DNA from 4 places in the Oceanobacter sp. 3_MG-2023 genome. Region 2 is predicted to be linked to each of the others. Evidence: predicted binding sites of a transcription regulator. Region 2 holds the regulator's gene; each other region holds the start of a gene.
The links. Region 2 encodes FNR, which switches genes on or off when oxygen is low (the NO sensors DNR and NnrR bind a similar motif). Its sites were predicted from a motif close to TTGATNTANATCAA; they were not measured.

Region 1 (5,457 bases), on a different contig from region 2:
GGCTCCTTCAGGAAAACAGACAGGCTTTGGAAAGGTCCAGACGCGGCAGACGGTCGTAGACCTTGCTGCTGTCGCCGTAGCCCAGGTTGATCAACAGGTTCGACTTCCACTGACCGTCACTGAAAAACTCCTGATCCAGGGCGGCGTTATCAAAGCCGGACATCGGCCCGGTATCCAGACCCAGGCTGCGGGCGGCAAACACCAGGTAGGCCGCTTGCATCGAGCTGTTACGGAAAGCGGTTTCGTAAATCAGTTCTGGCGTGCCGGTAAACCAGCTGCGGGCGTCACCATGGGGAAAGAGTGCTGGCAGCTCGTCGTAGAATTCGCTGTCGTAAGCAACAATGACGGTAACGGGCGCGGTCATGGTTTTGTCGAGGTTGCCGGATGACAGGCAAGGTTTCAGACGCTCCTTGCCTGCTGCGGTACGGACAAACACAAAACGTGCCGGGCTGCAGTTGGCAGAGGTCGGGCCCATTTTGACCAGGTCGTACAGCTGCTCCAGCAGGCTGTCTGGCACAGGCTGGTCTTGCCAGCCGTTGTGGCTGCGGGCTTCAGTAAACAATTGCGCCAGAGCGCCGGAATCAAGTGGTTCGTTCATAAAGCCCTCGCTCAGGCCGCTGGAGTAGTAGGTGCAACACTGTGAATAAAATCGGCCAGCGTTGTATTAATGGTCTCGGCGCAGGTGATGCTGGAAGCATGGCCGCCGTAATCAAAGACTTTCAGAGTGGCGTTGGGCAGTACCCGTTGCAGCTCCTGGGAGCAGGTCCAGGGCACCAGCGAATCATCACTGTTGGCGAGCAGTAAAGTGGGCTGTTCAACCTTGGACAAGGCTTCTCCCGGGTTAAACGTCAGCAGCGCCTGAATGCGTCGTAGCAGATTCTCGACCGGAGGAAACCCTGCCAGCTGTTTGCATTCTTCCACTTCCAGATGCTCGATATGTTCGGCAATCCAGGTCGGCGGATAAAGAAACAGCGCCTGGGCTTCGATATAGGCAGCAGCACCGGCACCCGCCAACAGCTGCTTGCGTACCGAGAAGCAGCGAGCGGTGTGAGGACTGGCCTTGGCCCAGGCGTTCATCAGCGTCAGGCTTTTGAGTCCGGGGGCTTTTTGCAGTGCCAGTTCCAGACCAACCAAACCGCCCAGCGCATGCCCCACCAGATGGTAGTCGCCAATGTGATACTCGGCTAACAGGCGTTGCAGCTCATTGGCCATATCGCCAATTGCGTAACCTTCAGGCAATTCGGCCGGGCTATGCCCGGTGCCGAGTTGATCATAGAGGACAATGCGGAAGTCTTTGCCCAGGCTGCTCAGCTGCGGTGCCCAAAAATGGGCAGCGCCACCTAGCCCCGAGCTGAAAACCAGCGTCGGGGCATCGGCGTCTTGCCGGCCATGAATTTCAATATGCATGACATTGCTCATCGGTTAGCCAACATGCGCGATGCTGGCGATTTCGATCAGGGCATCCGGTTTTACCAGACCACACTGGATGCAGTAACGCGCCGGTTTTTCACCCGGAAAGTACGATGCGTAGACTTCGTTAACCGCCGGGTAGTCACTCCAGTCACGGATCATGATCATATTGAAGGTGACGTCATCCATGGTGCCCCCCGCTTCTTCCACCACACCCTTGATGGTTTCCAGCACGTGACGGGTTTGCGCAGTGGCATCCCCGACGTGTACCACGTTGTTGTCTTTATCAAACGGCAAGGTGCCGGATACGTACAACACGCCATCGGCCATGGAGCCAGGAACGTACGGTGCTAACGGTTTGCCGGTACCGGCAGGAAGGACTGTTTGCTTGCTCATGCGGTTGCTCCTTGGGTTGGGGTAGAGGCGGCCAGGGTGGTGCAGAAGTCATCGACAGTGCTGACCCAGCCAAAAAAGGTTTCAATGTTGTACAGGGCGGCTTGCTGGACGTAGTCCGGCCCGGCCTGATGGGTGGCATCGGCCAGTACAACGCCAAAGTATTCGAGGAAAAAGCCGTCGCGCAGGGTTGATTCCACGCAGACATTGGTGGCGATCCCGGTAAACACCAGATTACGGATGCCGCGGCTGCGCAACATGCTGTCGAGAGCGGTATTAAAGAAGCCGCTGTAACGTGGTTTGGGGATCACCAGATCGCCGGGCAGAGGCTTGAGTTCATCCACCAGATCGTAATCCCAGGTGCCCTTGGCCAGCAACGTGCCCATCAGTTCCGGGTTCTTGCGGATCGCTTTCAGAGCGTTGGACTTGTGCCAGTTAGGCGAGCCAGGGCCGCCGGCTTCGGTGTATTCCGCATCCCAGCCGTTCTGGAAGAACACCACTTGCACACCCGCCGCACGAGCGGCCTTGATGGCTTTGGTGATGGATTCAATCACCGGCCCGGTGGTCGACACATCAAAACCGGCCAGGTCGAGATAACCGCCCTTGGTGGAATAGGCGTTCTGCATATCGACCACAATCAGCGCCGTTTCTTTGACATTGAATGCCAACGATTCCGGGCTGGCGGGCAGCACCATGCTGACATCACCTTGCTGGTCGGGGGTATAACCCACAACCGGATTATCAATACTGCTCATGACGCATTCTCCAACATATCCACAACGTGTTTGCGGCTTTTCATTAATGGCTGAATCTTCTGGCCAAAATCTTCGATGCCCTGAACAAAATCATCAAACGTCAGCATCACACCACTGGTGGCGGGGATTTCAGCAATTTCATCGAGCATGCCGGCGACGGTTGCAAACGAACCCACCAGCGTGCCCATATTGATATTGACCGCAGACGTCGGGTCGGCCATCTGGCGAATATTGGTATCGCCTTTGGATTTGGTATCGGCGGCCCCTTGCTGACCAAGCCAGGCAACGGCTTCTTCGTCGACACCGTCTTTATAGGATTCCCAACGGGCGCGGGCTTCGTCGTCGGTATCCGCAGCAATCACCATAAACAGCGCTACGGAGGTCACATCCCGGCCACTGTCGGCGGTGGCTTTTTCCAGTCGCTCAACCGTTGGAGCAAAGGCTTTTGGCGTGTTGACCCCTTTACCAAAACAGAAGTTGTAGTCGGCGTATTTGGCGGTAAAGGCCATTCCCGCTTCACTCTGGCCAGCGCAGATAATTTTCATGTCGGCCTGGGGTTTGGGGCTGACGCGGCAGTCGTCCATCTGGAAGTACTCGCCTTTCATATCGCACGTGCCGGTTGTCCACAGGTCGCGCAATACCGTGGCGTATTCACTGAGGTAGTCGTAACGATTGGCGAAGAACTCATCACCAGGCCACAACCCCATTTGCGAGTACTCCGGCTTCTGCCAGCCAGTAACCAGGTTAACGCCAAAGCGGCCGTGGGAAATGGAATCAATCGTTGATGCCATACGTGCCACAATGGCTGGCGGAATGGTCAGGGTTGCGGCGGTAGCAAACAGCTGGATCTTGTCGGTGACGGCAGCCAGACCGGCCATCAGCGTGAACGATTCCATGTTGTGTTCCCAGAATTCGGTCTCGCCACCGAAGCCGCGCAACTTGATCATCGACAGAGCAAATTCAAAGCCATAATGCTCGGCGCGCTGGACGATGGTCTTATTCAGGTCAAACGTTGGCATGTACTGCGGAGCGTTCTTGGAGATCAGCCAACCGTTGTTGCCGATAGGTATGAAGATGCCTACATTCATTGCTCTGCCCTCAGGGTTTGGTAATAGATTTGCCTTGGCGCCTGTTATGTTGCTTTGCGGCTTGGCTGTAATAAGACCAAAGCATCAAGTGTGCCATTTTGATATTGTTGATATATATCAATTACTTAGTTATTTTTTGTGTTTTAGTTCAGACCAAATAGTCTGATTTAGAGCACTTGGTTTGTGCGCTCCGGTCCGAATTGGGGCACAAATCAAGCGCTTGAGCTGCAGGCAGCACAATGGGGTAGAATGCGGCAACCAAGGAACAAACGGTAAGCAGAGTGAACAAGCAGATACAGCGGACGGCAACGCCCGCAAAGAAGCCGAAAGCCCGTAGCCGGGTCCCGAGTGAAGCAACCTTGAGCAGGCGCAAACGCCTGATGGAAACCAAACGAGCCGCTATTATGGACGCTGCCCTGGATGTGTTTTCACGCTATGGCCTGCACGGTACCAGCCTCGATAAAGTGGCCAGCCAGGCCGATGTATCCAAAACCAACCTACTGTATTACTTCGCCTCCAAAGAAGACCTGTACCTGAATGTATTACGTCAGTTGATGGATATCTGGTTGCGGCCCTTGCAGGAGTTCCACATCGAACAGGACCCGGTAGAAGCCATTGGCGCCTATCTTCAGGTCAAGCTGGAGCTGTCACGGGATCATCCGGCAGAGTCCCGCCTGTTTTGTCTGGAAATGATTCAAGGTGCCCCTCTATTGCTGAATGAGCTGAGTTCTTCCCTGAGGGACACCGTCGAATCCCGGGTCGCGGTGATTAATGCCTGGATAGAAGCGGGCAAACTGGCCCCGATAGAACCGCATCATCTGATTTTTTCCCTGTGGGCAACCACACAGCATTACGCCGACTTCCGCGTACAGGTAGAAGCCGTGGCGGGTCACACCCTGGATGATCCCGACTTTTTTGCGGAAACCCTCGCCAATCTCAAAATGCTGGTGCTGCAAGGGATCTGTCCACGCCCCTGAGACCAGACAAGATCCCGCTGTCTCCTTTTATCCTTGCCCTGTCCAATCACGGTGCAGAGTCTGACCCAAAACCCGTATGGGTCAGACAGCATGCTGTCACTGCGCTCCTGCCTTGGCTGTTTTTCCTTGTTGCCTAATAGATAACTTTTTATAAATCAATGATATGGATCAAAGTGGCAACTGTGTCTTGCTGGTTATTTTCATGGCCGTTTGTGCTGCCAATTCCAAGGCATCCATGCCCATAATACCGGTGTCACAATGCCTTTCTATTATTCCCACTGGCTGTTTTTTACCCATTAACCTTTATTTTTAAAGGGTTATTTATCCCGATCTTCTGAACTCCTGCCAAAGTCACGATTATCTCGCCCTGTTTTCGGGCCTCCCGCACAAACCGAGTGCTCTAATTCAGACCATTTGATAAAAACTAAGTATCAAAAAAGACATAAATCATTGTTATCTAACATAAATTTCTTATTGGCATAGTTGCTGCTTTTGTTTCTTTGTTCGGAAACGGTGGGCGATTGGTATCGCCTGCGGATTCTTCAGATCAGGTAACTGATCAAATCAGTACCTGAATTTCAGTCGGAGGATGCAATCGTATGACGCTTCAATATGTTCCTATCATCGATCTTGGCCCTTATTTTGATGGCACGGCCGAAGGCAAGGCCAGCGTGGCCAAGGCCGTGAATCAGGCTTGCCGGGATATTGGTTTCCTGGTCATTACCCAACACCAGATCCCTGCAGAGCTGATCGAGCGGGTCAGCAAACTGACCAGCCGCTTCTTCGACCTGCCCATGGAAGAAAAACGCAAAGCCAACCGTCCCCGTCCCGACA
Region 2 (5,457 bases):
TGCCGCCGTCTTGCTGATTTCGTCGGCTGTTTTTCTGTTTTGGTGGCAACAGGGTAACGATCACGCCTTTTTTATCGCCTTGTCGGTACTGGTCGTCACCTGCCCTTGCGCCTTGTCGCTGGCAACACCAACGGCGCTGACAGCGGCCACCGGCGCGCTACGAGAGGCCGGATTACTCATCAGCAAAGGCCACGTACTGGAATCCCTCCCGACCATCGACCGGGTAGTATTCGATAAAACCGGCACCCTCACCCAAGGCAAGCTCACCATTGAAGACGTCGTTCTGGCAGGGGAACTGGACAGCGACCAGGTACTCGCCATTACCGCCGGACTGGAAAAATCCAGCAGTCACCCGATTGCTCGCGCTTTTCGCCGGATTCGTCCCGACACCGTCACCGAGGTCCAGCAACACACCGGGGCTGGCATTCAGGGGCAATGGCAGCCAACAGCAGAACAGTCATATGCCGTCCGCTTTGGCCGCCCCGACTTTGCCTTGCCTGACCACTCCTCGCTGGATACCAGTCAGTTGAACCATCAGGAAGGGCAATGGCTGCTGCTCAGTGTCGACGGTCAGGCTGCAGCCTGGATCCGGCTCGGGGACAGCATCCGAAAATCCGCCACCAGCCTGACCCAGGGCCTGCGCCAACGCAAAATCAAAACAGCCTTGCTCACCGGCGACCCCGGCGCCTCAGGTCAACAACTGGCAACACAGCTGGGTATTGACGACGTCCAGATCGGCTTGTCACCCGAACAGAAGCTACAACAGGTACGCCTGTGGCAACAGCAGGGAGAACGTGTATTAATGATTGGCGATGGCATCAACGATGTCCCGGTACTGGCTGGGGCCGACATTGCCATTGCCGTCAGTGACGCCACGGACCTGGCCAAAACCAGCGCCGATGCCCTGGTCACCAGCGGCCGCCTGGACTGTGTATTACAGGCTCTGGACACCGCCAGCCGTACCCGCCAGGTGATCTACCAGAATATCGCTTGGGCGCTGCTGTATAATCTGCTGGCCTTGCCAGTGGCAGCGGCAGGTTATATTCCTCCCTGGGCCGCAGCCATTGGCATGTCATTCAGTTCGCTTTTGGTGGTCAGTAATGCGCTGCGACTATCCCGGACGACCAAACCGGATGTATCCGGTCACAATTAGCACACTCAGCCACAAGGCCAGATTATAATGGCTTCCACTCGCTTGGTTTGATGGACATAACATGGATATTATCTACATACTTGTTCCACTTTCGATCGTCCTGATCAGCATTGCCACGCTGATTTTTTTCTGGGCAGTGCGCAGCGGCCAGTTTGATGATATGGAATCTCCGGCTCACAGAATTCTCTTTGATGACGATGACGATCCCGCAAGCACCCAACCCGCAGCAACCGACACAACACCAGCACCCCATACCACGGCAACCGATAAAAACCCATTGTGATTGAACCACTCTCCCTGTTAACCGCCCTGTTGCTGGGCCTGTTTGGCTCCAGTCACTGCCTGGTAATGTGTGGCGGCATTGCCGCCGCCATTGGCACCCGCTCACAACAACAACCGCTACTGACAGCACTGGCTTTTAACAGCGGTCGTATCACCAGTTACGCCTTTGCCGGCCTGCTCGTCTCGCTGCTTGGCTTATGGCTACAACAACTGAATGATGTACTGATGCTGGCATTACGTACACTGGCCGCCATACTGCTGGTGCTGATGGGGCTCTACGTTGCCCGCTGGGCAAGCTGGCTCACCCGTATCGAACAAGTTGGCCAATATCTATGGCAAAGGCTGCAGCCTGCTACCCGCCCCTTGATGACACAATATTCGATCAGCAGTCGCTTTCGCCTTGGACTGCTATGGGGCTGGCTCCCTTGCGGACTGGTATACAGCACTTTGAGCTGGGTCGCCGCCAATGGTGATCCCCTCAAAGGGGCACTGACCATGTTCTGCTTTGGCCTTGGCACACTGCCTGCCCTGTTCGCCAGTGGCCTCGCCGCCACCAGCCTGAGCCGATTACTCAGTCACAGCCTTAGCCGTATCATTGCCGGACTGTTACTGATTGGTTACGGCGTTTGGACTGCAGCAGCCATCTGGTTATAGTAGCCAGGGTCGTTATTGATCAGCGACTGATCATCCGTTGACAATACCTTGACTCAATACCTTGACCAATGTCTTGACAGCCACTCGTCGAGCTAAGACCATACGAAAATTAATGGAACACGGTTCTTCCCTACATAACGGAAAACCCGACACGGTGAGCTCAATGAAAACAAACCAAGCTGCACAGCCTGCGCACCCTCCCTTGCGCGGTAATCAACCCCACTGCCAGACTTGCTCCCTGAACGCACTGTGTCTGCCACTCTCGCTCAGTGACACAGATATGGAGCGACTGGACGATATCATTCGCCGTGGCCGACCCATTCAAAAAGGCCAGCTGTTATTCCAGCAAGGGGATGAATTCCAGTCCGTGTTTGCGGTACGTACCGGTGCCCTGAAAACCTACACCCTGGCCAGTAATGGCGAAGAACAGATCACTGGCTTTCATCTCGCCAGCGAACTGATTGGCCTGGCCGGTTACGATGCCGGTGATTACCCTCTCACCGCCAAAGCGCTGGAAACCACCACCGTCTGTGAAATTCCGGTTCATCAGCTGGAAAACCTGACCGACGAACTCCCCGACCTGCGCAAACAGTTGATGCGCACCATGGGCAACGAAATTCGTCACGACCAGAACATGATGTTGCTGTTGAGCAAAAAGAACGCCGAAGAACGTGTAGCCTCGTTTTTGCTGGATATCTCCAACCGTTACGCTCGACGCGGTTTCAGTGCCACCCACTTCCGCCTGCCCATGTCGCGGGTCGACATCAGCAACTACCTTGGCCTCGCGGTAGAAACCATCAGTCGGGTATTCACCCGTTTCCAGAAAAATGCCCTGATCGAAACCCAGAGCAAGGAAATCATCGTTCTGGACATGAACAGCCTGTATGAAATGGCCGGACTGAACCCACAAATTGAATGTGACGAGAAAACGCCGGCGGAATAATCCCGCACAGCGTGCCGTTACCCTTCTCAGCGGTAACGGCAAAAAACCCCTTATATCCTTGTTTCTGTGCCCAGTTTCATCCCTGAACCCGCTAACCGGCCACCGCGTTGTTATTGGCTGGCAACAGTTACTGACGCCAGCCAATCTATTCGCTAGAATTCGCCGCCTGATTTTTAGCCAGTGTTCCGCCCCAGAATGCTCAGGAGTTTTCCAGCATGACCGCCGATGTCATTGATCGCAAAGCACGCACCGAATTCAACAAACTTCATAAACGTTTGCGCCGAAACGTTGGCAAGGCGATTGAAGACTATTGCATGATCGAAGAAGGTGACCGGATCATGGTATGCCTGTCGGGCGGCAAAGACTCCTACACCATGCTCGATATCCTGATCAGCCTGAAAAAAAGCGCCCCGGTCAACTTTGAGCTGATTGCCGTCAATATGGACCAGAAACAGCCCGGCTTCCCCGAACACGTGTTACCCGAGTATCTGGGCAAGCTGGATATTCCCTACCATATTGTTGAAAAAGACACGTACAGCGTGGTCATGGATCTGGTGCCGGAAGGAAAAACCACCTGCGGCCTGTGCTCCCGCCTGCGTCGCGGCACCCTCTACGGCTTTGCTGAAAAAATTGGTGCCAATAAAATCGCCCTGGGCCATCATCGCGACGACATCATTGAAACCTTATTCCTGAACATGTTTTACGGCGGCAAACTCAAAGCCATGCCACCCAAGCTGCTCAGCGACGATAAAAAGCACGTTCTGATCCGTCCGCTGGCCTACTGCAAGGAAAAAGACATCCAGGCTTATTCGACCGCCATGGAGTTCCCAATCATCCCTTGTAACCTGTGCGGCTCCCAGGACAACATGCAGCGCCAGAACATCAAGAATATGCTGACCGAATGGGAAAGAATACAACCAGGCCGCAGCGAGAATATCTTTGCTGCCATCTGCAACATCGCCCCCTCCCAGCTCGGCGATCTCAATCTGTTTGATTTTGTCAATTTGCAACAACAACAAGACCAGACGCACCTGGCCACCCGGCTCGATATCGTCACCATCGATTAAAGGCGCGTCCCGGCCCCTGGGCAGCTCCTCACCAGACAGCGCACCCAACCTTCAAGGGAGAACCATGGATACCAATATCATCACCCCTGAGGGGTATACAGAGCTGGAGCAGGAGCTGGATTATCTCTGGCGAACTGAACGCCCGGAAGTCACCAAAAAAGTGACCTGGGCAGCGAGTCTGGGCGACCGTTCTGAAAATGCCGACTATCAGTACAACAAAAAACGGCTGCGAGAGATTGACCGCCGGGTGCGCTATCTCAGAAAACGGCTGGACGCTGTACGGGTCAGCGAATACCACCCCAGTCAGGAAGGCAAGGCCTATTTTGGTGCCTGGGTTACCCTGATGGACGAAGAGGATAACACCTTGCTTTTCCGTATCGTTGGCCCGGATGAAATCTACGGCAAAAAGCATTATGCCTCTGTTAATGCGCCGGTTGTCAGAGCGTGTCTGGGGAAGTCAGTCGGTGATGATGTGTTCATCAAAACAGAAGAAGCAACCCGGGAATGGGAAATCACCGCCATTCGTTACGATACCCCGTTATAACAAGAGACGAGGTTGGCCGCTGTTCTGATCCAGAAACCGGCTGGAAGCTGGAATCCGTGATTTACACCACAATGGCCTGATGAATCATATGATGGATCATGGCTTTGAGTTTCGCCGGGCGTACCGGCTTGTTCATCAAACGATAGCCCAGCTCCCGCACTTCCTGTTTCAGCACATTGGTGTAATTGGCCGTAATCATCAGCACCGGCGCATCCAGCCCCAGATCGGTACGCATCTGCCGAACCACATCCAGCCCGGTGACGCCATTGTCGAGATGATAATCGGCGAGAATCAAATCAATACCGGCATCCAGCTCTGGTTGTTGCACCAGCAGTTCTTCGTAACTACGCGCGGTGATCACCTCAAAACCCCAGCCACTGAGCAACACCGCCATGGCCTGACAGATCGATGCTTCATTATCAATCACCAGCGCCCGGCGTCCCCGAAATTGCTGATTGCCCAACAAGGCCAATCCCGGTGTGGTTGCCTTGCGGGACAGCTGGCGGCGACCATAAGGCACCAATACCGAAAAACAGGAGCCAAAGCCAAGTCGGGACTGCACCTTGATCGGATGCCCCAGAATACCGGACATTTTATCCACGATCGCCAACCCCAAACCCAACCCCTTGTCCCGCGCCGTGTCTTTCTGGCTGCCGCGATTAAACTCAAGGAATATCTCCTCCAGCTTGTCTTCGGCAATCCCCACACCGGAATCCCAGACCTGTATTTCCAGCCCTTGTGGACGACGGCGACAACCGAGAGAAATCTTGCCCTCGCGGGTATAACGCACGGAATTGGTCAGGAAGTTACGCAG
Region 3 (5,457 bases), on a different contig from region 2:
ACCCGGGCAGGAAAAGCGTGATGCCTCAGAACTGATCTATCGCAAGAAAGGCACCAAACGAAGAACGGCAACAAATTAAAGTCCGGGATGAAGATGCCCATTGGCGTTGATGAAGCTATGAGCCTGACCCACCGCCGCGAATGTTCACAACCTGGCACCTGCTGAAAAGCGGCGCCATGGTGATGAACATTGCAGATCAGGGTTGCCAATTTACTGGGAATTATGGGCTTTATCGGGTTGTTTTAGATTGCTGGTTTGGCATAGAAACAGGCAATCGATGGGCTTTTTCAGAGCTTCCTTAAATTGATTGTTATGAGTACGACTCAAAGGGTTTGAGGTCTATACCTTCAATATCGCAAACCGCCTTAATAGTTGGATTTGAGCAAAGACGCTTTAAATAAGCAGCCAGATGCTCAAATTCAAGAGGGGATTTTTCCAGTGGCAACGACCATTCCGCAAGCATAAACAAAAAATAATCACATGCTGTTAGCGTCCCACCAAGCAAGTATTCATTGCCCTCTAGCTGGTCGTTGATAATTGATAAGGCGTCTGCAACCCTGTCGCCTTGGGCCGCTACAACATTTGGAATGGTAGCTTCATCATTGGTATGGCGATGAGGATAATAGTGAACCATAAGTTCAGCTTGCAGCGTATTATTAAGAAACGCGAGCCACTGATAAAACAAGGGACGGTTCGGATCATCTGGAGATGGCATCAAATCTGATTCAGGGTGTAATTCACAGATGTGAATGCAAATGGCCGGACTTTCAAAAACGGGCTGCTCATTAACAACCAGAGTCGGAATTCGCCCTACAGGGTTGAGCCTGAGATAATCTTCAGATTTTTGAGCATTTGACGTCTTATCGACCAACAACAGCTCATAATCTGCTTTTAAGTGATGAAGTAAAAAATGAGGAGCCAGGCTCGCATTGTTTGGGTAGTAATAAAGTTTGAACAAAATAAATTCCTGATCACCAAAAGTACAGATATTCATAACGAGCCTGTAGAAAAACCTGATTTCAGGTAGTCTTTCCCGCCACCTGCTCGTTCTCTGTTGTTTATTGCCGATTGCCCGTTTTAACCCACAATCGCTTGTTAATTCTGTATTTCAGGTTTTGCTGCCTGTAAGCCAGACCGTCAGATAACCGACGACAGCTGGCTCTGATAATGATTAACACAGAACAACAAACACCCGTGCCAACTATACAGCTATAGCACGGCTATATGAACTTCAATTGCATCGGCACTGGGGTAATATTCAAAGTCAGTTGAATAAACCCTTTTATATTCAGAACCAGGGTTGGAAAAATATTCCCAAATTTCCGTCCATGCATCAATAGCTATTTGAGGCATATTTCCCTTGTGAGAAAACACCAAATATTTGGCCGCTGGAATAACTCTCTGCTTTAAACTCACATCAGGCGGCAGTGATTGACCATCAAAACCGGCAAGCACCGTAAATTCTCCAGTATGGTCAGACTCATAATCGGAATATACACCGTATACTCTTTCACCATTTTTATAATCGACTGGCACAGCTTCATCAAATGCTTGCCATAAAGCAGGAATTTTACCTTTATCAGGACTCATTTCCGCTGCGTTATCGGTTCTGACCTCTAACCCATGAATAACCTTGCTTGCAACATGTCTCAACTCCACCACAACGCTCCTTTAGTTACACAGCCAGCTTGTAGAAAAACCTGACTTCAGCCAGGTTTTATCATGCTTTTCATGCTTGCGTTAATACGGTCTTCGCCCTGCCGCACTGCTCTTGCTGGCAGGGCTGACCGTATTTTGCCAGTTCTTCTACGTTGTGCACCAGGCAATAAAGCTGCCATTGCTCCGGTAAGGCCAAGCCTCAGACGAGATCAACAACCCGCACCTTGACCGCTTCCACCAGCCAGTCGGTATGGGTTCGCACCATATCTTCCGGGATCAGGTCCACCCCTTCCAGCAGCTGTGGCAGGGCCTGATATTGATAACAGTCGACCAAACCATGAATCGCTGTCAGGAAGTACAGCGTCACTCGCTGACGCTCGACGTCCGTCCGCTGTGCCAGGCCGTCAATGGCGTCCGTCAATAACATCTGGGCCTGGTGTTGCCATTCGTCCAGTAGCCGCGCCAGCTGCCGGGTGACACCTCCATCGTCGTCCCCTGTCGAACCCGGACGAATCCGTGGCGGCTGAAACATCAGTTGGTAATAACCAGCATAGTCTCTGGCGAAACAGGTCAGTTGATGGGCCAGACGATGCAGCGAATCCACTGCATCCTGGCTATCCATCAGCGCCAGTCGTGTATTCTGGAACAGCATTTCAAAACCCCGGCGACGGATATGCAGCAGCAAGGATTCCTTACTGGGGAAGTAGTTATAAATATTGCTGGCTGTCATCCCTAACTCAGCCGCCAATTTACGCATGGAGAGATAATGAAAACCGACATCGGCCATGATGGAAGCAGCACTATCCATAATGCGCTCACGTTGATGAGCGATTTCTTCCGCTGAAAATGGCTTCTTGGGCATGACGACTCCTGGTCGTTACTATAAAAAGGACGGGCGGGTTCAAGCTTATACCCGAGTACCAAACACATCAGGTTAACGACTACCAACATCAAATCAAGTCAGGCTAACTAGCGAAACGTCGTATTGGCATGCTTGGGGCCATTAATCTGACTCTGCATGGCTAGGCGGGGCAGCGATGAAACAGATGCTCCGGCAAGCATAACGACCTGACTCCGTTCTTCTATTGATACAAGGCAATTCAAGCGCTTGCCAACTTATTTATCATTCGTTCATGTAACAGTTTACTGCACTGCCTTGGGTCAGGCTGTTGGGCTGATGATGCGACAGCATGCCACACCGGTGCTTGCCAGCCAGTCACACACCCGATGACCACCCTCCCTGCAGACCGCCAGCCATCACGAGGTAACTTCAGCATGAATCACACCGTCTCCTGGGATCCCCTGCTGATCCAGCGCTACAATCGCCCGGGGCCACGCTATACCTCCTATCCGACGGCTGTGGAGTTCTTGCCGCTCGAAAACGACACTCTCGAACGTGAAGCCTATGCCAGGCGTGATCCACAGCGGCCGCTGTCCCTGTACCTGCATATCCCCTTCTGTCGTCACGTTTGCTACTACTGTGGTTGCAACAAGATTGTGACCAAGGACATGAGCCGGGCAGCCCCTTACCTCGACTATCTCAAGGCAGAAATCCGCCGTAAACATGCGCTGCTGGCCAGCGCGAATAACGGTCGCCTGGCCCCTGTCGAACAGCTGCATCTGGGCGGTGGCACGCCCACCTTTCTCAGTGATGAGCAACTGCAGGATCTGGTGACTTTCCTGCGCGACACATTCGAGTTCAGTGATGCTGAAGACGCGGACTATTCCATCGAGATCGACCCGCGCGAACTGCGCCCCGGTACCCTGACGCTGTTGCGCCAACTGGGCTTTAATCGCCTCAGTTATGGGGTGCAGGATTTACAGCCCGACGTCCAGCAAGCGGTTAACCGCCTGCAACCTGAAGCCATGATCCGGTCGGTTATGTCGGAAGCACGGGCACTGGGTTTCCGCTCCATCAATATTGATCTGATCTATGGTCTGCCACACCAAACCCGTGACAGCTTTGACCAGACGCTGGACACCATGATCGAGTTAAACCCGGATCGTTTGTCCGTGTTCAATTACGCTCATTTGCCTGAACGCTTCAAACCACAGCGTCGCATCAATGCCGACGATCTGCCCTCCGCTCAGGAAAAGCTGACCATTCTCGGGCACTGCATCCAGCGCCTGACTGCCGCTGGCTATCACTATATCGGTATGGATCACTTTGCCCGCCCGAATGACGAGCTGGCACTGGCTCAGGCCAATGGTAGCTTGCACCGCAACTTCCAGGGTTACACCACTCATGGTGACTGTGACCTGCTGGGTTTTGGTGTCTCTTCCATCAGTCAGATTGGCGATTATTACCTGCAAAACCAGGTACGTATGGATGACTACTGCGCCGCCCTCGACAACCAGCAATTGCCATCCAGCAAATGCTGCCAGGTCACCCGCGATGACCAGATCCGCCGTCGGGTTATCAGCGAATTACTCTGTCACCTGCGGGTCGACTTCAGCACCATCGACGCCGAATTCAACATTAACAGCCATGATTATCTGCTGTCTTCGCTGCAACGCCTGGAGCCCATGGTGAACGATGGTCTGGTCAGTATTAGCGCCGATGGTGTATCCATTCGTGACAAAGGCCAGCTATTGGTGCGTAATGCCTGCATGGCATTTGACGAGTATATTTACCAACATGAGCAACAACGCTTCTCCAAAGCGATCTGAATCCCGCTGGCGACAAAACTATCAGGCCAGGCCCCGGTGGCAACGCTGGGGGCTGGAACTGTTATTGATGGTGGTGGTGATGACCTTGCTCAGCCAATGGCTCGGCCGTCACCTGCTCGACCGGAATACCCCGTTCCCCGACATTTACCTGTCTGACCTGCACGGGCAACCCGTACCGTTCCCGGATACCACCCAGCCACCCCAGACCACGCTGGTGTATTTGTTTGCGCCCTGGTGCAGTGTTTGCCGAGTCAGTATGCCGACCCTGCCATGGGTCGAAAGCGACAATATTCGTATTATTGCCATCGCTCTGGATTGGCGCCAAAAGTCAGAAGTGACCGATATGGTCCAATCCGTTGGTTACGCCGGCACCACGCTGCTGGGTGATCCGGCAACGGCCAAAAAGTTGAATATTCAAGGATATCCCAGTTATTACGTTATCGATAAAAACGGCGCCGTCCGTTTTGCCGATCAAGGGCTGAGCACCTTGCCAGGCCTTTGGTTACGGACTCGTCTGGCTGACTGGTAAGCCCCTCTGGCTGATATTCCGCGCCTGCCAAGGAACTCCGGCCTCGTTACTCCTTCAAAGCCTGCATTCTGACCCATACGCCGATTCCGTCGTGCATAACGCCTCCGTTGCCTCTGTCCGACCTCTAAGGCGTCTCAATTTTGAAATATTTTTGTCATAAATTATTCACGAATGGCATGACTCCCAATACCATCACACCCCTTGGAACGAATGTCGGATATGTCACCCAAATGTCATACCCAAGCCGTAAATTTGGCCGGATTAACTCAACCATCAGGTGTCACTATGCAGCAAGCCACTGCCTCCCAGATAGCCATCAGCAGCGACTCCCCCCTCGTGGCCCGAGTTACCCAGGACCCCGCTGAAATCCGTCAGGCACTGGCGCTGCGCTACCGAGTGTTTGCCGAAGGAATGGGAGCCAATATCGATAGTGGTGAAGCGGGTATCGACCGTGACCATTTCGACGATATTTGCCTGCACCTGATTGTGAAAGATGTCAATAACGACCGGGTGGTGGGTTACAGTCGTATCCTCACCAACGAGTTGGCAGAGCAGGCGGGCGGGTTCTACTCCGCCACCGAATTTGACCTCAGCAACAT
Region 4 (5,457 bases), on a different contig from region 2:
ATGCACGTCGCGCCAGTATTCCTTGTTCAACATGTACACAGGTACAAAGAAGATTGCCAGGAACAACAGTACCCACCAACCCAGTCTTTCACGCTCAACCGCAATCGGCTCAGCGGAGTAAGTCATGAAGTTCACCAGATCAAAGATCAGATCATCATACTCAGCAACACTCAGAGTGCCTGGCTCTGCCAGATATAACACATCTTCGTGCTCTTCGGTGATTTCCTGACCCGTCAATGTGTCATAACCCACAGCAACCGGAGCAGTACCTTTGTGCTGGAGACCTTGCAGATCAGCCAGCACATGAGGCATACCCACATCTTTGAAGACCGTGTTATTCACACCCCATGGACGGCTTGGGTCGACATAAAAGCTGCGTAAGTAGGTATACAGCCAATCTGGACGACGTACCCGAGCGACCAGAGTCAGATCCGGTGGCGCTGCACCAAACCAGACTTTGGAATCTTCCGTACGCATGGCGATAGTCGCCAGCGCACCGAATTTCTTGTCGGTATCAAATACCAGGTTTTCCATCATCAGCTCTTCTGGAATATCCAGGTCACTGGCTATGCGGTTAAACCGGGCATGTTCCATCGAGTGACAACCCATGCAGTAGTTCATGAAGGTCTGGGCACCACGTTGAAGTGATGCCTTGTCCGTCAGATCGGTCAGGTGCTTGTCCAGATGCACACCTTCACTGGACGCCATTGCAACTGCAGGAAGCAGTGCAGCAATTAATGCAAATAACGTTTTCATTAGTGGCCTCCTGTTACGCGTTCTGGCACTGGTTTGGTTTTTTCCATACGAGTATAGAAAGGCATCAACAAGAAGAAACCGAAGTAGATAAACGATGAAGCACGAGCCAGGAAGGTATTCAGTTCATTGGTTGGTTGAGTACCCAGCCAGGTCAACAGAATAAAGGCGACGGCAAACACCAGAATAAAGGTTCTGCTCATCCAGCCTTTATAGCGCCAGCTGCGCACAGGACTGCGATCCAGCCACGGCAGTACAAACAGTACTGCAATGGCAGCACCCATCGCGGCAACACCCAGCAGCTTGTCGGGTACAGCACGCAAAATCGCGTAGAAGGCACCAAAGTACCAGACAGGAGCAATATGCTCCGGTGTTTTCAGACCGTTAGCCGGTTCAAAGTTGGCATACTCCAACATGAAACCGCCGCCTTCCGGGAAGAAGAACATGACCGTACAGAACACCATCAGGAAGACCACAATACCGACCAGGTCGTGTACTGAGTAATAAGGGTGGAATGGCACGCCATCCAGAGGAACCCCGTTTTCGTCTTTCAGTTTTTTGATATCGATGCCGTCAGGGTTGTTGGAACCCACTTCGTGCAGGGCCAGCAAGTGCATCACCACCAGACCAACAATCACCAGTGGCACAGCCACTACGTGCAAGGCAAAGAAACGGTTCAGCGTTGCACCAGAGATCAGGAAGTCACCACGAATCCATTCAGTCAGTTCGTTACCGTAAGGCAGAACAGAGAACAGCGAGATAATGACCTGAGCACCCCAGTAAGACATTTGTCCCCATGGCAGTACATAACCCATAAAGGCTTCTGCCATCAGAGCCAGATAGATGGCCATACCGAAGATCCAGATCAATTCACGTGGTTTCTGGTAGGAACCATACAGAATCGCCCGCATCATATGCAGATACACCGCGATAAAGAAGAAAGTTGCACCGGTCGAATGCATATAACGAATCAGCCAACCCCACTCGACATCACGCATGATGTATTCAACCGAGGCGAATGCGGCATCGGCACTTGGGGTGAAGTTCATGGTCAGCCAGACACCGGTCAGAATCTGGTTAACCAGCATCAGCATCGACAGTACGCCGAAGAAATACCAGAAGTTGAAGTTCTTCGGAGCATAGTACTTCGACATATGCTTTTCATAGGTGCTGGTAACCGGCAAGCGGTCATCAACCCAACCCATCAGGGTGTTTTGCTTGTTACTCATCAGGCGTTCTCCTCATCCACACCGACTACAACCACATTGGCACTTTCATAGCTGTGCGGTGGAATTTCCAGGTTGGACGCAGCCGGAGATCCCTGAAAAACACGACCAGACAGATCAAAACGAGAACCGTGACATGGGCAGAACCAACCGCCAGGCCAGTTTGCATCAAACTGTTGGGGTTGAACTTCGCCAAAGTACTTGGGAGCACACCCCAAGTGGGTACAAACACCCAGCACAACCAGTACTTCCGGTTTGCGTGAGCGATTGATGTTATCAGCGTAGGCTGGTTGCTGAGCCTTGTTGCTGTTATCCGGATCTTTCAGTCGGTCATTGTGCTCTGGAAGATTTTCCAGCATGTCGTCTGTACGACGCACAACGTATACCGGCTTACCACGCCATTCGGCTGTCAGCATCGAACCTGGTTCGATCTTGCTGACATCGATCTTGGCCGGAGCGCCTGCCGCTTTCGCCTTTTCACTTGGAACCCAAGATTTGACGAAGGGTACAGCGACGAAGCCAGCACCAACCGCGCCGACAGCAGAAGTCACGCCCACCAGCAGGGTGCGCCGACCTTTATTAACGCCGTCTTGACTCATTACCATCTTCTCCCATCATTAAAATTCTTTTCTGCCGCGAGGTCGTTTGCCTGAGAGGGACTACGGTCGGCAGACCCGGCGTAGAATGCAGAGCGGCGCACATAGTAAAGAAATTGAGGATTTGAAACAACCGGGAAGACATACCCACTGTAGGGATATAAAAACAAAAAAAGCGTCCATTGACATAAGCCAAGGGACGCTTTTTTTTGTAAGCAATAAATCGCTTAACGTTTGGAGAACTGCGGCTTCTTACGTGCTTTACGCAGGCCGACTTTCTTACGTTCAACCTCACGAGCATCACGAGTAACGTAACCCGCGGCACGAAGTGATGGACGTAGCGTTTCGTCGTATTGCATCAGGGCACGAGTAATGCCGTGACGGATAGCACCCGCCTGACCATTACCACCACCGCCATTAACATTCACGACAATGTCAAACTTCTCCAGACTTTCAGTCAATTCCAGAGGCTGACGGACAACCATACGAGCAGTTTCACGACCGAAGTATTCTTCCAGTGTGCGCTTGTTGATTACGATAGAGCCAGTACCTGGACGCAAGAAAACGCGAGCAGTAGACGTCTTGCGACGACCGGTACCGTAGTATTGAGTTACGGCCATATTATTCTCCCAGCTTCAGTTCTTGAGGCTGCTGAGCGGTGTGTGGATGCTCGCTACCTGCGTAAACTTTCATTTTCTTGAACATGGCGCGTCCAAGAGGATTCTTGGGCAGCATGCCTTTAACTGCCAGTTCGATTACGTCCTGAGGCTTGTAGTCGATCAGCTTTTCAAAAGAGATCGATTTCAGACCACCAGGATAACCGGTGTGGCGGTAATACATTTTATCGCTGGTTTTTTTACCAGTGACTTTTACTTTTTCAGCATTGATCACGACGATATAATCGCCGGTATCAACGTGTGGTGTGTATTCTGGCTTGTGCTTGCCTCTCAAACGGCGAGCAACCTCGGTGGCCAGGCGACCCAGCGTCTGATCAGCTGCATCAACAACAAACCATTCACGTTTTACGGCTTCGGGTTTTGCGCTGTAAGTTTTCATCAAATTCTCGCCTTCAAGGGCATGTTGATCAGAAAAGAGGGCGGCATTCTACAGGACGGTTATTACCCACGCAACCACCTGTGTATTTTTAACACAGTCAATCGCGGATCAGCCGTCACGACACGAGTGCCAGAATGAGCCGTCTTTTCATAAAGGGGCGCGGATTGTATCTTTGGTGCAGAAAATAGTCCACTTAAAAATGGATTATCTACGGATTTCTATTGTCCACAGCACAGATTGGCTTCGTCCATACAAGACCGGCATGGCCTTGTCTATCCATCGCCCAAGAACCGACTCCGTGCCGTTATGAGCGGCGACGGAGAACATGGGCGGTTACAGAGGGCATCCCTGCGCACAATGAATTAATGCTCACGGGTTGAGCGGAATTCAACATCGGGCCAGCGATCCTGAATAAGACTTAGGTTCACCCGTGTCGGAGCGATATACGTCAGATAGCCGCCACCATCAATAGCCAGATTATCGACAGCCTTGCGTTTAAAGTCTTCCAGCATCTTACTGTCGTTGCAGTACACCCAGCGGGCGGTATTCACACTGACCGGCTCGTAAATACATTCAACCTTGTATTCGTCCCGCAAGCGCTGCTGTACAACATCAAACTGCAGCACCCCGACAGCCCCCAGAATCAGGTCATTGTTGTTGATTGGCATAAACAGCTGGGTCGCCCCTTCTTCTGATAACTGCTGCAGGCCTTTTTGCAGCTGCTTCATCTTCAGAGGGTCTTTCAGTCGTACGCGCTTGAACAACTCCGGAGCAAAATGCGGGATACCGGTAAACCGCATGTCATGGCCTTGCGTAAAGGTATCACCAATCTGGATGGTGCCATGATTGTGCAGACCGATAATATCGCCAGAAATAGCCTCTTCGACCTGGCTGCGGTCCCCGGCCAGGAAGGTGACCGCATCCGCGACCTTGATGTCCTTGCCGATGCGGGTATGGCGCATCTTCATGCCTTTGCTGTAAGTCCCGGAGCACACTCGCATAAAAGCAATGCGGTCACGGTGTTTCGGGTCCATATTCGCCTGGATTTTGAAAATAAAGCCGGAAAAGGCTTCTTCTGTTGGCTCGACAGTGCGCTCGTTGGTTTCCCGTGCAATCGGGGCCGGTGCCCACTCAACAAAATAGTTGAGCATTTCCCGCACGCCGAAGTTTGACAGCGCCGTACCAAAAAACACCGGTGTCATTTTGCCTTCGCGGTATTCATCCAGATCAAATTCATAACTGGCACCCCGCACCAGCTCGATTTCATCAATCAGCTCCGTTACCAGTTCTTCACCCAACAAGGCCAGCGCTTCAGCCGACTCAATCCCCTGAATCCGGGTATCATCCGGGACAATGCTCGCTTGCCCTGGCTGGAACACATGAATGGTATCGGTGACCAGGTTGTACACCCCCTTGAACGCCTTACCCATGCCGATTGGCCAGGTAACGGGGGCACACTTGATCTTCAGAATGGTTTCGATTTCGTCCAGCACTTCAATGTGATCGCGAACTTCGCGATCCATTTTATTGATAAAGGTAAAAATCGGGGTATCCCGCAAACGGCATACTTCCATCAGCTTGATGGTCCGATCCTCAACACCTTTCGCGCCGTCGATCACCATTAAGACTGAATCCACGGCGGTCAGGGTACGGTAGGTATCTTCCGAGAAATCTTCGTGCCCTGGAGTATCCAGCAGGTTGACCATGCAGTCCCGATAAGGAAACTGCATCACCGACGTGGTGATCGAGATGCCCCGGTCTTGCTCCATCTGCATCCAGTCCGATGTGGCCATACGGCCCGTCTTTTTGCCTTTTACAGTACCGGC

Region 1: the regulator FNR is predicted to act here: its motif matches at 3,754-3,767, upstream of rutA (pyrimidine utilization protein A).
Region 3: the regulator FNR is predicted to act here: its motif matches at 2,745-2,758, upstream of hemN (oxygen-independent coproporphyrinogen III oxidase).
Region 4: the regulator FNR is predicted to act here: its motif matches at 2,758-2,771, upstream of petA (ubiquinol-cytochrome c reductase iron-sulfur subunit).

The regions. Positions count from the first base shown of each region.
Region 1 covers NZ_JAUYVX010000016.1:65,499-70,955, forward strand. The annotation lists gene Q8W32_RS14565 (malonic semialdehyde reductase) at 8-598, opposite strand; gene rutD (pyrimidine utilization protein D) at 610-1,407, opposite strand; gene rutC (pyrimidine utilization protein C) at 1,423-1,806, opposite strand; gene rutB (pyrimidine utilization protein B) at 1,803-2,558, opposite strand; gene rutA (pyrimidine utilization protein A) at 2,555-3,646, opposite strand; gene rutR (HTH-type transcriptional regulator RutR) at 3,928-4,623, shown strand; gene Q8W32_RS14595 (isopenicillin N synthase family oxygenase) at 5,223-5,457, shown strand, end outside.
Region 2 covers NZ_JAUYVX010000010.1:90,506-95,962, reverse strand. The annotation lists gene Q8W32_RS10640 (heavy metal translocating P-type ATPase) at 1-1,153, shown strand, start outside; gene ccoS (cbb3-type cytochrome oxidase assembly protein CcoS) at 1,215-1,436, shown strand; gene Q8W32_RS10630 (sulfite exporter TauE/SafE family protein) at 1,433-2,089, shown strand; gene fnr (fumarate/nitrate reduction transcriptional regulator Fnr) at 2,253-3,032, shown strand; gene ttcA (tRNA 2-thiocytidine(32) synthetase TtcA) at 3,248-4,099, shown strand; gene greB (transcription elongation factor GreB) at 4,164-4,643, shown strand; gene Q8W32_RS10610 (NahK/ErcS family hybrid sensor histidine kinase/response regulator) at 4,705-5,457, opposite strand, start outside.
Region 3 covers NZ_JAUYVX010000012.1:120,429-125,885, reverse strand. The annotation lists gene Q8W32_RS12125 (glutathione S-transferase family protein) at 311-994, opposite strand; gene Q8W32_RS12120 (GyrI-like domain-containing protein) at 1,210-1,662, opposite strand; gene Q8W32_RS12115 (TetR/AcrR family transcriptional regulator) at 1,859-2,521, opposite strand; gene hemN (oxygen-independent coproporphyrinogen III oxidase) at 2,935-4,329, shown strand; gene Q8W32_RS12105 (TlpA disulfide reductase family protein) at 4,298-4,858, shown strand; gene Q8W32_RS12100 (GNAT family N-acetyltransferase) at 5,144-5,457, shown strand, end outside.
Region 4 covers NZ_JAUYVX010000005.1:171,417-176,873, forward strand. The annotation lists gene Q8W32_RS06605 (cytochrome c1) at 1-756, opposite strand, end outside; gene Q8W32_RS06610 (cytochrome b N-terminal domain-containing protein) at 756-1,982, opposite strand; gene petA (ubiquinol-cytochrome c reductase iron-sulfur subunit) at 1,982-2,578, opposite strand; gene rpsI (30S ribosomal protein S9) at 2,803-3,195, opposite strand; gene rplM (50S ribosomal protein L13) at 3,197-3,631, opposite strand; gene Q8W32_RS06630 (peptide chain release factor 3) at 3,994-5,457, opposite strand, start outside.